Regions from separate parts of the Arthrobacter sp. sptzw42 genome, predicted to be linked through region 1. Evidence: riboswitches for the same ligand, from Rfam matches in the RefSeq annotation. Region 1 holds a riboswitch; each other region holds the start of a gene.
The links. Region 1 has a riboswitch for thiamine pyrophosphate ahead of thiD (bifunctional hydroxymethylpyrimidine kinase/phosphomethylpyrimidine kinase). Riboswitches for the same ligand answer to the same signal wherever they lie in the genome.
Positions count from the first base shown of each region.

Region 2: it holds a riboswitch for thiamine pyrophosphate, as region 1 does, so the genes downstream of both, AC5RT4_RS08375 (FAD-dependent oxidoreductase) here and thiD (bifunctional hydroxymethylpyrimidine kinase/phosphomethylpyrimidine kinase) in region 1, are expected to answer to the same signal.
Region 3: it holds a riboswitch for thiamine pyrophosphate, as region 1 does, so the genes downstream of both, AC5RT4_RS04225 (ECF transporter S component) here and thiD (bifunctional hydroxymethylpyrimidine kinase/phosphomethylpyrimidine kinase) in region 1, are expected to answer to the same signal.

Region 1 is NZ_JBNHEX010000002.1:374,781-378,045, reverse strand. It holds gene AC5RT4_RS03885 (Rne/Rng family ribonuclease) at 1-921, shown strand, start outside; TPP riboswitch at 1,133-1,230, shown strand; gene thiD (bifunctional hydroxymethylpyrimidine kinase/phosphomethylpyrimidine kinase) at 1,238-2,761, shown strand; gene rplU (50S ribosomal protein L21) at 3,025-3,265, shown strand, end outside.
Region 2 is NZ_JBNHEX010000005.1:134,704-137,968, forward strand. It holds gene AC5RT4_RS08375 (FAD-dependent oxidoreductase) at 1-1,275, opposite strand, end outside; TPP riboswitch at 1,268-1,386, opposite strand; gene thiE (thiamine phosphate synthase) at 1,414-2,151, shown strand; gene AC5RT4_RS08385 (RNB domain-containing ribonuclease) at 2,255-3,265, shown strand, end outside.
Region 3 is NZ_JBNHEX010000003.1:34,964-38,228, forward strand. It holds gene AC5RT4_RS04205 (iron-containing redox enzyme family protein) at 1-9, opposite strand, end outside; gene AC5RT4_RS04210 (DUF4383 domain-containing protein) at 73-549, opposite strand; gene AC5RT4_RS04215 (hypothetical protein) at 672-881, opposite strand; gene AC5RT4_RS04220 (heme-degrading domain-containing protein) at 972-1,514, opposite strand; TPP riboswitch at 1,587-1,727, shown strand; gene AC5RT4_RS04225 (ECF transporter S component) at 1,782-2,405, shown strand; gene AC5RT4_RS04230 (ABC transporter ATP-binding protein) at 2,405-3,265, shown strand, end outside.

The DNA of each region.
Region 1 (3,265 bases):
GAGCACCGGCGGGCCAACATCGTGGCCGCCGAACACCACGTCCAGCGGACCGACAGCCGGCCGGAACCCCGCAGCGAAGGCCACCGCAATGACGCCCCGCGCATCGACAGCAGCCAGGCCGGCGTGCGTCCGGACCGGAAGCGGCGGCGGGGCCGTGGCGGCCAGCAGCCCGAGGTTGCCCCCGCGCCTGCCGTGCCCGTCCACACAGTCCAGCCCGACCCCTCTGACGCTGAGCGGCACGCGAAGGCGGAAGCCACCCGGCTGGCCCTTGCCAACATCGCCGCCGCCGCGCATGCAGCCCACTTGCACGACGACGAAGTGGCCGCAGCCAGGCAGGCTGCCGCGGACCATTCCGCGCCCGCCCCTGCCCCGGCTCCCGCAGTGGAAACAAACCGCGACGACGATGCGCGCCCGGCCGCCGTGCTGACCTTCGGCGGCGAGAAGGTGGTGCTGCCGTTCGTTGACCATGCTGAGGAGCAGCCGCAGAAGCCCGCACTGACCCTGGACCGGCTTGCCGAAGCGTTCGCCCACCTGGGCCAGCCGGCGCCCGCACAAGCGGAGCCTGAGCAGACCGAACCGGAGCAGAAACCGGCGGAGCGCGTGGAGCCGGTCCAGCCGGCCCGCGTGCCTGCTGCAGCCGCTGCCGGGGAACCGGCGAAGGACTACACGGACCACACGCTGGAGCAGTCCCGGCAACGGCGCCCGCGGCGCAACCGCAGTGCCAGCCGTGCCCAGGGAGCAGCCAACGAAACCTCCGTGCAGCATCACGAAAGCGTGGCGGCAGCCAGCACAGGGCATGCCCACGAGGCAAAGGCTCCGGCGCCGGCCGGTGACGGCGGTGCCGGCCTTGAAAAAGCGTCAACAAAGCCCGCAGAGGCGCCCATCATCCTGGGCGTAGGCGTACCGGCCTCGGAGCTCTAGCCGGAGCGCTCACGGGCACGTACCGGCGCGTTTCAACAAGTCCCCGTTCAGTGGACAAAACCCCAGGAATTTCCAGGGGATTTGTCCACTGGGCGGGGACTTTTGCGTGCAGGGCCCGCAGGGCGGGATGCGGAGCTGCGCGCCATCAGCGTGCGGCTTCGGGTCGCAATGTGTCACCTTCAGCCTGGGGCGGGCAAAAAAGCTAGGCTGGGGAACCGACACGGGGTGCCGCGCAGAGAGCCGGCTGAGATTCAGACCCGTTGAACCTGTCCGGTTAGCACCGGCGAAGGGATGTCCTTTGTCTACGACTCTTGTAATGCCCGCAGCCACCCCTGGACCCGCCACTGCGGCGCCGGCATTGCCGGGCCGGCAGGTACCCAGGGTCCTGTCCATCGCCGGCTCGGATCCTTCCGGCGGTGCCGGTATCCAGGCGGATTTGAAAAGCATCGCGGCCCTCGGGGGGTACGGGATGGCAGCCATCACTGCCCTCACAGCCCAGAACACGCACGGAGTAAGGTCCTTTCACGTGCCCCCTGCAGCATTCCTGGCAGAGCAACTCGACGCCATCAGCGACGACATCACCATCGACGCCGTGAAAATCGGAATGCTCGGCAACGCCGACGTCATTGGAGCGGTGGCGCAGTGGCTGCAGAAGGTGCGGCCCACCGTCGTGGTCCTGGACCCAGTGATGGTTGCCACCAGCGGCGACCGGCTCCTGCACGAGTCTGCCGAAACGGCCCTGCGCGAACTCCTGCCGCTGGCACACCTCATCACCCCCAACCTCGCGGAGCTCGCCATGCTTGTGGGCGGGCAGTTGCAGGACAGCTGGGCCGGCGCGCTGGACCAGGGCCGCGCCCTCGCAGCCGCCAGCGGCGCAACCGTACTGGTCAAGGGCGGCCACCTGAACGGCAACGAGTGCCCGGACGCGCTGGTCAACACCCTGGGCCTGCTGTCCCATGAAGTGGTGGAGGTGCCAGGGGAGCGGGTTGCAACGCGGAACAGCCACGGCACGGGCTGTTCGTTGTCCTCTGCAATGGCCACCGCCCAGGCGCGGCTGGGGGACTGGGAAGCGTCACTCCGGGAAGCCAAGCCGTGGCTGGCCGGCGCGCTCAAGGCCTCGGGAACCCTGGAGGTGGGGACAGGCAACGGGCCGGTGCATCATTTCCACCACCTGCAGCCGGTGCCGGCGGAAGGCAGCTTCGCGGCGCAGCTGCGGGGTGAGGCGCAGCCGGACCTGGAGGATATCTATGCCCTCGGCTTCATCCGGGACCTGGCCACGGGCAGCCTTCAGGAGCACCAGTTTGAGTACTACCTCGCGCAGGACGCCCTCTACCTCAACGGCTATTCACGAGTTCTGGCAAGGGCGAGTTCGCTTGCGCCCACCGAGGCGGAGCAACTGTTTTGGGCTGCTTCGGCCGGGCAGTGCCTGGAGGTCGAGTCGGAGCTTCACCGCTCCTGGCTGGGCGCGCGCTCGGTCCTGCCCCGGCTCGGCCCCGTCACCAAGTCCTACGTTGACCACCTGACGGCGGCCTCGGCGTCGGGCAGTTATGCGGTCCTCGCGGCGGCAGTCCTGCCCTGCTTCTGGCTGTACGCCGAGGTAGGCGCCACGCTCCACGCCCAGTTTGTTGCCGCCGGTGAACCTTCCGCGCACCCTTACGCGGAGTGGCTGCGCACCTATGCCGACGAAGACTTCGCCGCCGCCACCCGCAGGGCCGTTGCCATAGTGGATGAAGCGGGACGCAGGGCCTCCGCTGCCGAGCGGGCCGCCATGATCACGGCATTCAAACAGTCCTGCCGCCTGGAAGTGGACTTCTTCGACGCGCCGCGCCTCCATGCCTGACACCGTGGCTGCGGCCTTGCCGGTAGTATGGTGGGGCACGGTCCCGAGGCCGGGATTCAGCAGTGGTACTTATCACAGCCAGCCCGCCGGAACCAGCCTCATTTGCGGCCGAAGCCAAAATTAGCGTATTCTGGATCTTCGGTGCTTACGCCAACACTTGGGTTATGACCCCACGGCGTTGAGGCACAGCGAGAAACCAGGCTTTTATTGGCCGGTTCCGCACGCAAATTTTGTAATAAACGTCGAGAGAAGTGAGTTCCCAAGTGGTGTACGCGATTGTCCGCGCAGGCGGCCGCCAAGAGAAGGTTTCCGTTGGAGACTTCGTTACCCTTAACCGCGTCGCCGGTGGAGCTGGCAGCACTATCCAGCTGCCCGCACTGCTCCTGGTTGATGGTGACAAGGTCACCACCGCCGCTGCTGACCTGGCCAAGGTAACTGTTACGGCTGAGATCCTGAACGACCTCCGTGGTCCGAAGATTGTGATCCAGAAGTTCAAGAACAAGA
Region 2 (3,265 bases), on a different contig from region 1:
GTTGAAGGCCGCCCACCGCGGGTCAGGCCCGCCGTCCAGGAGGTCCCGGCAGACGGCGGCAGCCGCCGGAGCCAGCAGGATTCCGTGGCGGAAGAAGCCGGTGGCAATGATGAGCCCGGCGACATAACGGGCGTCCCGGCCGGCCGGCCCGGACGCCGCGGGTACCCGCCCGAGCAGCGGTGCGTTGTCCGGCGTTCCGGGGCGGGCCCGGGCGGTGGCTTCCAGCAGTTCAAGTTCGGCGACGGCGGGGACCAGCACCAGCGCGTCCCGGAGCAGCTGGTATACGCCGCCGGCGGAAACGGCATCAGCGGCCGAGGGGGCATCCTCGCGCTGGGTTGCCCCGACCACCACTGTGCCGTCCCGGCGCGGGACGATGTAGACCGGGACGCCGTGCACCAGCCCGCGGACGGTGGACGTGACCAGGGGTTGCACATGCTTGGGAACGGCAAGGCGCAGGATGTCCCCGTAGACGGGCCGCAGCGGCAGATGCAGATTGCCGGGCAGTGCTTCCAGCGCTGCCGCGTGCAGCCCGTTCGCCACCACCGTTTCGGCGGCCAACACGGCACCCCCGCCTGCCAGGCGTACCCCGGCGACCCTTCCGTTCTGCCACAGCAGCCCGGCCGCGCGGGCAGGGACTGCATAACCGTCGACGGCGCCGGCTGCTGCGGTGCCGTGCCCTGCGACGCGGCCCCTGCTCCCGCCTCCGTTACCCGCACGCCCGCCGGCCAGGGCGGCCTGCAGGCAGGCCACCAGCAGCCGCGGATCCACCTGGTGGTCCGCCGGGGTGTCCAGTGCACAGGAAATCCCGGGACTGAGCAGCGGCTCCCGCTGCCGCGCTGCCCGGACGGTGAGCGGTTCAACGGAGAGGCCGTTCGCCTGCTGGACTGTGCGCAGGTCCATCAGGGCGCGGCGGTCCCCGGCGTCGGCTCCCACGGCGAGGGTCGGCGTCGTAATGTATCCCGGATCTGTCCCTGAAGCTGCAGCGAGGCCGGCGGCGAAAGCCGGCCAGCGTACGGAGGCCTCCAGCATGAATTCCAGGAGGTCCTCCTCCTGGTAGTGCAGCTCGCTCACCGGAGCCAGCATTCCTGCGGCAGCCCAGCTCGCCCCCGACCCCGGCGCGTCGTCGATGACCACCACTGCGCGGCCGGAGCGCTGCGCCTCCCACGCGATGCTGTGGCCGATGACTCCGCCGCCGATGACGGCGACGTCGGCGTGGACGATGTTGTCCGCCCGCCCGGACGGCGCGTCCGGGCGGGCGCCTGAAGGTGCGCCCATGTGTCTCCTTCCCTACGCCGGCATTAACCGGATCAGGTCAAGCGGTCGGCTCTGACGCCCTCTCAGCCCGGCGCTTTGTGACAGCTGCCGCGGGCTCCCGCAGTACGAGGCCAGTGTAGAGGAACTAGGCTTTCCTCCATGAATGTGTCCCACACCCCTGCCGCCGGCACTGACGTCCTTGGCAGCGCGAAGATCAGCAACGGCCTTCACGCTGCCCGCCTTTATCTCTGCACCGATGCGCGCACGGACCGCGGGGATTTCGGGGATTTCGTTGATGCCGCTTTTTCCGGTGGCGTGGACATCATCCAGCTCAGGGACAAGAACATCGAGGCATCCGAGGAGCTCGAACTGCTGGCCGTCCTCAAGGAAGCGGCAGAGCGGCACGGCCGGCTTTGGGCCGTCAATGACAGGGCGGATATCGCCGTATTGTCCGGTGCCCCGGTGTTCCATATCGGCCAAAAGGACCTGCCCCTCGAGGCTGCGCGGACCCTGCTCAACGGCAATGCCGCCATTGGCCTCTCCAGCCACAGCCCGGCGCAGGTGGACGCCGCCCTGGCTGCAGCCTCGGCTCCGGCGGGCTTGGGTTACTTCTGTGTAGGCCCGGTTTGGGCCACCCCCACCAAACCGGGACGGGCCGCGGTAGGGCTCGACCTGGTGAAGTACGCCGCAGAAGCTGCGCGGACGGCCGGCCTGGAAGGGCAGTCCGACGACGGCCTCCCCTGGTTCGCGATTGGGGGCATTGACCATGGCAACGTGGAGCAGGTGGTGGCTGCAGGCGCGCGCAGGATCGTGGTGGTCCGCGCCATTACGGAAGCTTCCGATCCGGCAGCGGCCGCCGCTGCGCTGCTCGCGGCGCTGGACGCCCGGAAGCCCTGACTTCGGGCGCCAGAGCGGCGGCGTCCGCGGCGGGATCAGCCAAGTGCGGCGATCCGGGCACGGCGCCTGCATTATGGCCGGAATTCGGACTAGGCTGATTTTCGTGTCACACCATCGGCTGGCTCCCAACGTCCACGAGCACAACAACGCGCTCGAGGCGGCCCTGAGCGCCCTGCGGACCGAGCTGGAGTTGCCGGGCGCCTACCCGGAGGACGCGGTGGCTGACGCAAAGGCGGCCGTCGAGTCCCTGCAGCTCCCCAGCCATGACCTCACCGGCATCGAATTCATCACCATCGATCCGGCGTCGTCGACGGACCTGGACCAGGCCCTGTTCATCGAGCCGGACGGCGACGGCTACCACGTGCTGTATGCCATTGCGGATGTGCCCGCCTTCGTGGCCCCCGGCGGGCCCCTGGACGCGGAAACGCGCCGGCGCGGCCAGACGTTCTATGCCCCCGACGGGCGGATCCCCTTGCATCCGGAGGTCATCAGCGAACAGGCCGGAAGCCTCCTCCCCGGCCAGGACTGCTCCGCGTTCGTCTGGGACTTCCGCCTGGACAGCGCCGCCGGGGTGCAGTCCGTAGCGGTAAAGCGGGCCCGGATGCGCAGCCGCGCGAAGCTCAGCTACAAGGGCGTGCAGGCCGAGCTCGACGCCGGCACCGCGGCCCCGGTGCTGCTGCTCCTTAGGGAGGTGGGGCTCAAGCGCGTGGAGCTGGAGCGGGCCCGCGGCGGCGCCAGCCTGAACATGCCGGAACAGGAGATCGTCCAGCTTCCCGACGGCGGCTACCGGATTGCCGCCGCTCCCCAGCTTCCGGTGGAGGACTGGAACGCACAGATATCCCTCATGACCGGAATGGCTGCGGCCCAGCTCATGCTGGCGGGGAAGGTGGGCATCCTGCGCACCATGCCATCCCCGGACGAGCGCTCCCTGAATCACTTCCGGCTGCAGACCGAGGCCTTGGGCAAGCCTTGGGACGGTGAAGTCAGCTACGGCGAATACCTGCGGAGCCTGGACCCGACGGAACCCCGCCAGCTGGCCATCATGCACTCCGCCGGCATGCTGTTCCGGGGCGCCGCCTACACGGCCTTTGACGGGTCCGTCCCGGAGGACGCG
Region 3 (3,265 bases), on a different contig from region 1:
AATCTTCATGATTGCTCCTTCGGGCGGCAGCGGTGCTGCCGGGTGCTTGGCCGTCGACGGTGGCGGTTTCGGTCAGGGCTGGTCGTTCAGGTTGCTTCCGCGGCTGCGCCGCGGAGTGGTCCGGGGGGCCAGCAGGATGGCGAGAATGATCATGGTCAAACCCAGGGCCAGGTGGAGCCAGTTGTCGGCGCCGTTGAGTGGGACAAAGTTGGCGGGAGTTTCGTCCCCCACCAGGAAGCCGTAAAGCCAGAGAACCAGGTACACGACGCCCCCGTAGATCAGGAAGCTTCGTGCCTTCTGGTGGGTCCGGGCCAGCAGCAGTCCGGCCGCCCCGAAGGCAAGGTGCACGATATTGTGAAGGACCGACACCTGGAAGAGGTTCAACAGCAGGGCTCCGGAGCCGTGTCCGGCCATGCCCAGGGAGTCGTAGTTGATGGTGATCCCGGGGACAAACCCCAGGACACCCACCAGCAGGAAGAGGGCGCCGGTTACGAAGGCAGCCTTCTGCAGGCCCGTCCTCGCGCCGGTGGCCCGGGTGCTGACTGTCATGACCTGTCTCCTCAAAAGCCTGGAGACAACATAGTAAGCATGGTTACTAATAAAAGCTAAGTGCGCCTGCCGGTGCTGCTGCCCGCGGGCCACTGCCGGCAGCGTCCGCGCAGCCGGCGGGCTCACCCTTCCGGGACGATCCACACGTAGGGGTTTGGCTGGTGCCCGCCGCGGCGGCCGTGCTCGTACCCCTGCTGCCAGGCCTTTCCGACGGCGGATACCAGTTCAGCCAGCAAAGGATAGTAGGGGTGGTCGGGGCCGATGTAAATCATTTCTTCCTCGGCCTTGTCCACCGCTGCCCGCACCTGGTTTTCGGCTGTATTACCGAGCATGGCGCCCCTCCTGTTTGGAACTTCCGCCACCCGTCTCGAATGTACTCCCGGCATCCAAGGGGAGTCCATCGCCCTGGTCTGGAACCCGCGTCAGTCCGTTCGCATGGAGCTGAGGACCTCTCGCAGTGCCTGTACCACCAGGTCATGGTCCTGCACCTGGGGAAGCCCTGAAACAGTGACCGTAGCCACCGCGCCCACTCCGGCGACATATACCGGGAAGGAGCCGCCATGTGCCGCATACCGGCGCTGATCAAACCAGCCCTGGTCTTCGATCCGTCCGCCGCGGGTCCGGGCACGCAGCCCCACCAGCAGGGAGGGCACCTCGTACCGGGCCGCCGTTCTCTGTTTGGCGCGGATCCAGTGCTCGTTGTCCGGGGTGGCCCCCGCCAGGGCGACATGGAACAGGACCTGCTCACCCTTGGTGATGTCTATCGCGATGGGGAACTGGCCCTCCTTCCCCAACTCCACAAGCAGCAGCCCCAGGTTCAGTGCGTCGTCCATGGAAAAGCCTGGAAACTGGAGCTCCCGGATTTCGCCCTCTATCCGGGCGATAAGGGCCTGCAGCGATCCCTCCGGCTGGACGGCATCCGAATCCGGATCGAACTCAGTCACATGCGGTGAATTGGCGGTCATGGCCCACAATCTACCCTTCCTCCGGTGTAAACTGGACCCCGCCCACAAGGGCAATTATTTACTCACAGAATCATTCAACGACAGGGGAGCGCCGCCGTCGGGCATCACTGGCCAAGCCAGGAGCCGCAGGTGGGCGCTGAGAGTGCGGACAGCCGCAGACCCTCGAACCTGATCCGGTTAGTACCGGCGCAAGGGAGTCGAGTTCTCGAAGCTCCGCAGTGGTTTGCCGCTGCGGTTCTTTCCCCTCCTGTTCCTCAGGAGGATCGCATGGCAACTACAGCAATCAAGAAGACCACCAGCAGGTCCTGGCGCGTTGTGGACATCGTGGTGGCGGCGTTGATCGCCATCGCAGGCGGCGTCATTTTCTGGGCGTGGTCCCAGGGTGCCGCAGCAGTGTCTGCGCCGATGAACGCCCTTTACCCGCCGCTTACCGGACTGATTGCCGGCGGCTGGATGATCCCGGCGGTGCTGGGCATGCTGATCATCCGCAAACCGGGCGCCGCCCTGTTCTGCGAAACCGTGGCAGCCACCGGTGAACTGCTGATGGGTTCGCAGTACGGTGCCTCGGTGCTGTTCTCCGGCTTCGTCCAGGGCCTGGGTGCGGAAATCATTTTCGCGATTTTCGTGTACCGGAAGTTCAACCTGCCGGTGTCCCTCCTCGCCGGTGCTGCTGCCGGGCTGTTCTGCGGCCTCAATGACTCCTTTGCTCCCTGGGGCTGGAACATTGCCTACTCGGGCGGCGACAAGCTTGCGTACATTATCTTCACCGCGATCTCCGGTGCCGTCATCGCCGGGGCGCTGTCATGGATCGCCACCCGCGGCCTGGCCAGGACCGGTGTCCTGAGCTCCTTTGCCTCGCGGAAGGCAGCCACGGAGCCGGTTTTCTCCTGATGACAGCGCCTTCCGTCCACGGCGCGTCCGTGGCGGCGCGCCCGGCTGCCGTCACCGCGCGCGGCTGGGGCTGGCGGCATGCCGGGCGTTCCAGGCCTGCTGTCCGTGCCCTTGACCTGGACATCCGCCCAGGGGAGCGCGTGCTCCTGCTTGGCCCGTCCGGAGCCGGCAAGTCCACGCTCCTCCATGCGTTGGCGGGGGTGCTGGGGGATGCGAACGACGACGGCGAGGCCGGCGACTCCGACGAGTCGGGTTCGCTGCTGGTCGACGGCGCCTCCCCCCGCGATCAGCGCGGCCGTGCCGGGTTGATGCAGCAGGACCCGGAGACACAGGTGGTCCTGTCACGGGTGGGGGACGACGTGGCCTTCGGTGCCGAGAACCTTGCTGTGCCCCGGGACCGTATCTGGACCCGGGTGCACGAGGCTTTGGACGACGTCGGGCTGTCCCACCTGCCGCTGGACCATCCAACGTCTGCACTGTCAGGCGGCCAGAAACAGCGGCTGGCCCTGGCCGGCATCCTTGCGATGCGGCCGGGGCTGCTTCTCCTCGACGAGCCGACAGCCAACCTGGATCCCGCCGGGGTGGTGGAGGTGCGCGACGCCGTCGGGCGCTGCCTCGACAAAACCGGGGCAACCCTGGTGGTGGTGGAGCACCGCGTCTCCGTCTGGAAGGACCTGGTGGACCGCATTGTGGTGCTGCAGCCCGGTTCTTCGACCGACCCGGGGGTGCTCCTGGACGGGCCTCCGGACCAGGTTCTCGGCGAAGCCCGGAGCATGCTCATTGCGGCCGGGGTCTGGGTGCCCGGGTATGTTCCGGCCACCCGCCCACGCACGGCGGATCCGGCTCCCGGCTCCGGGGAC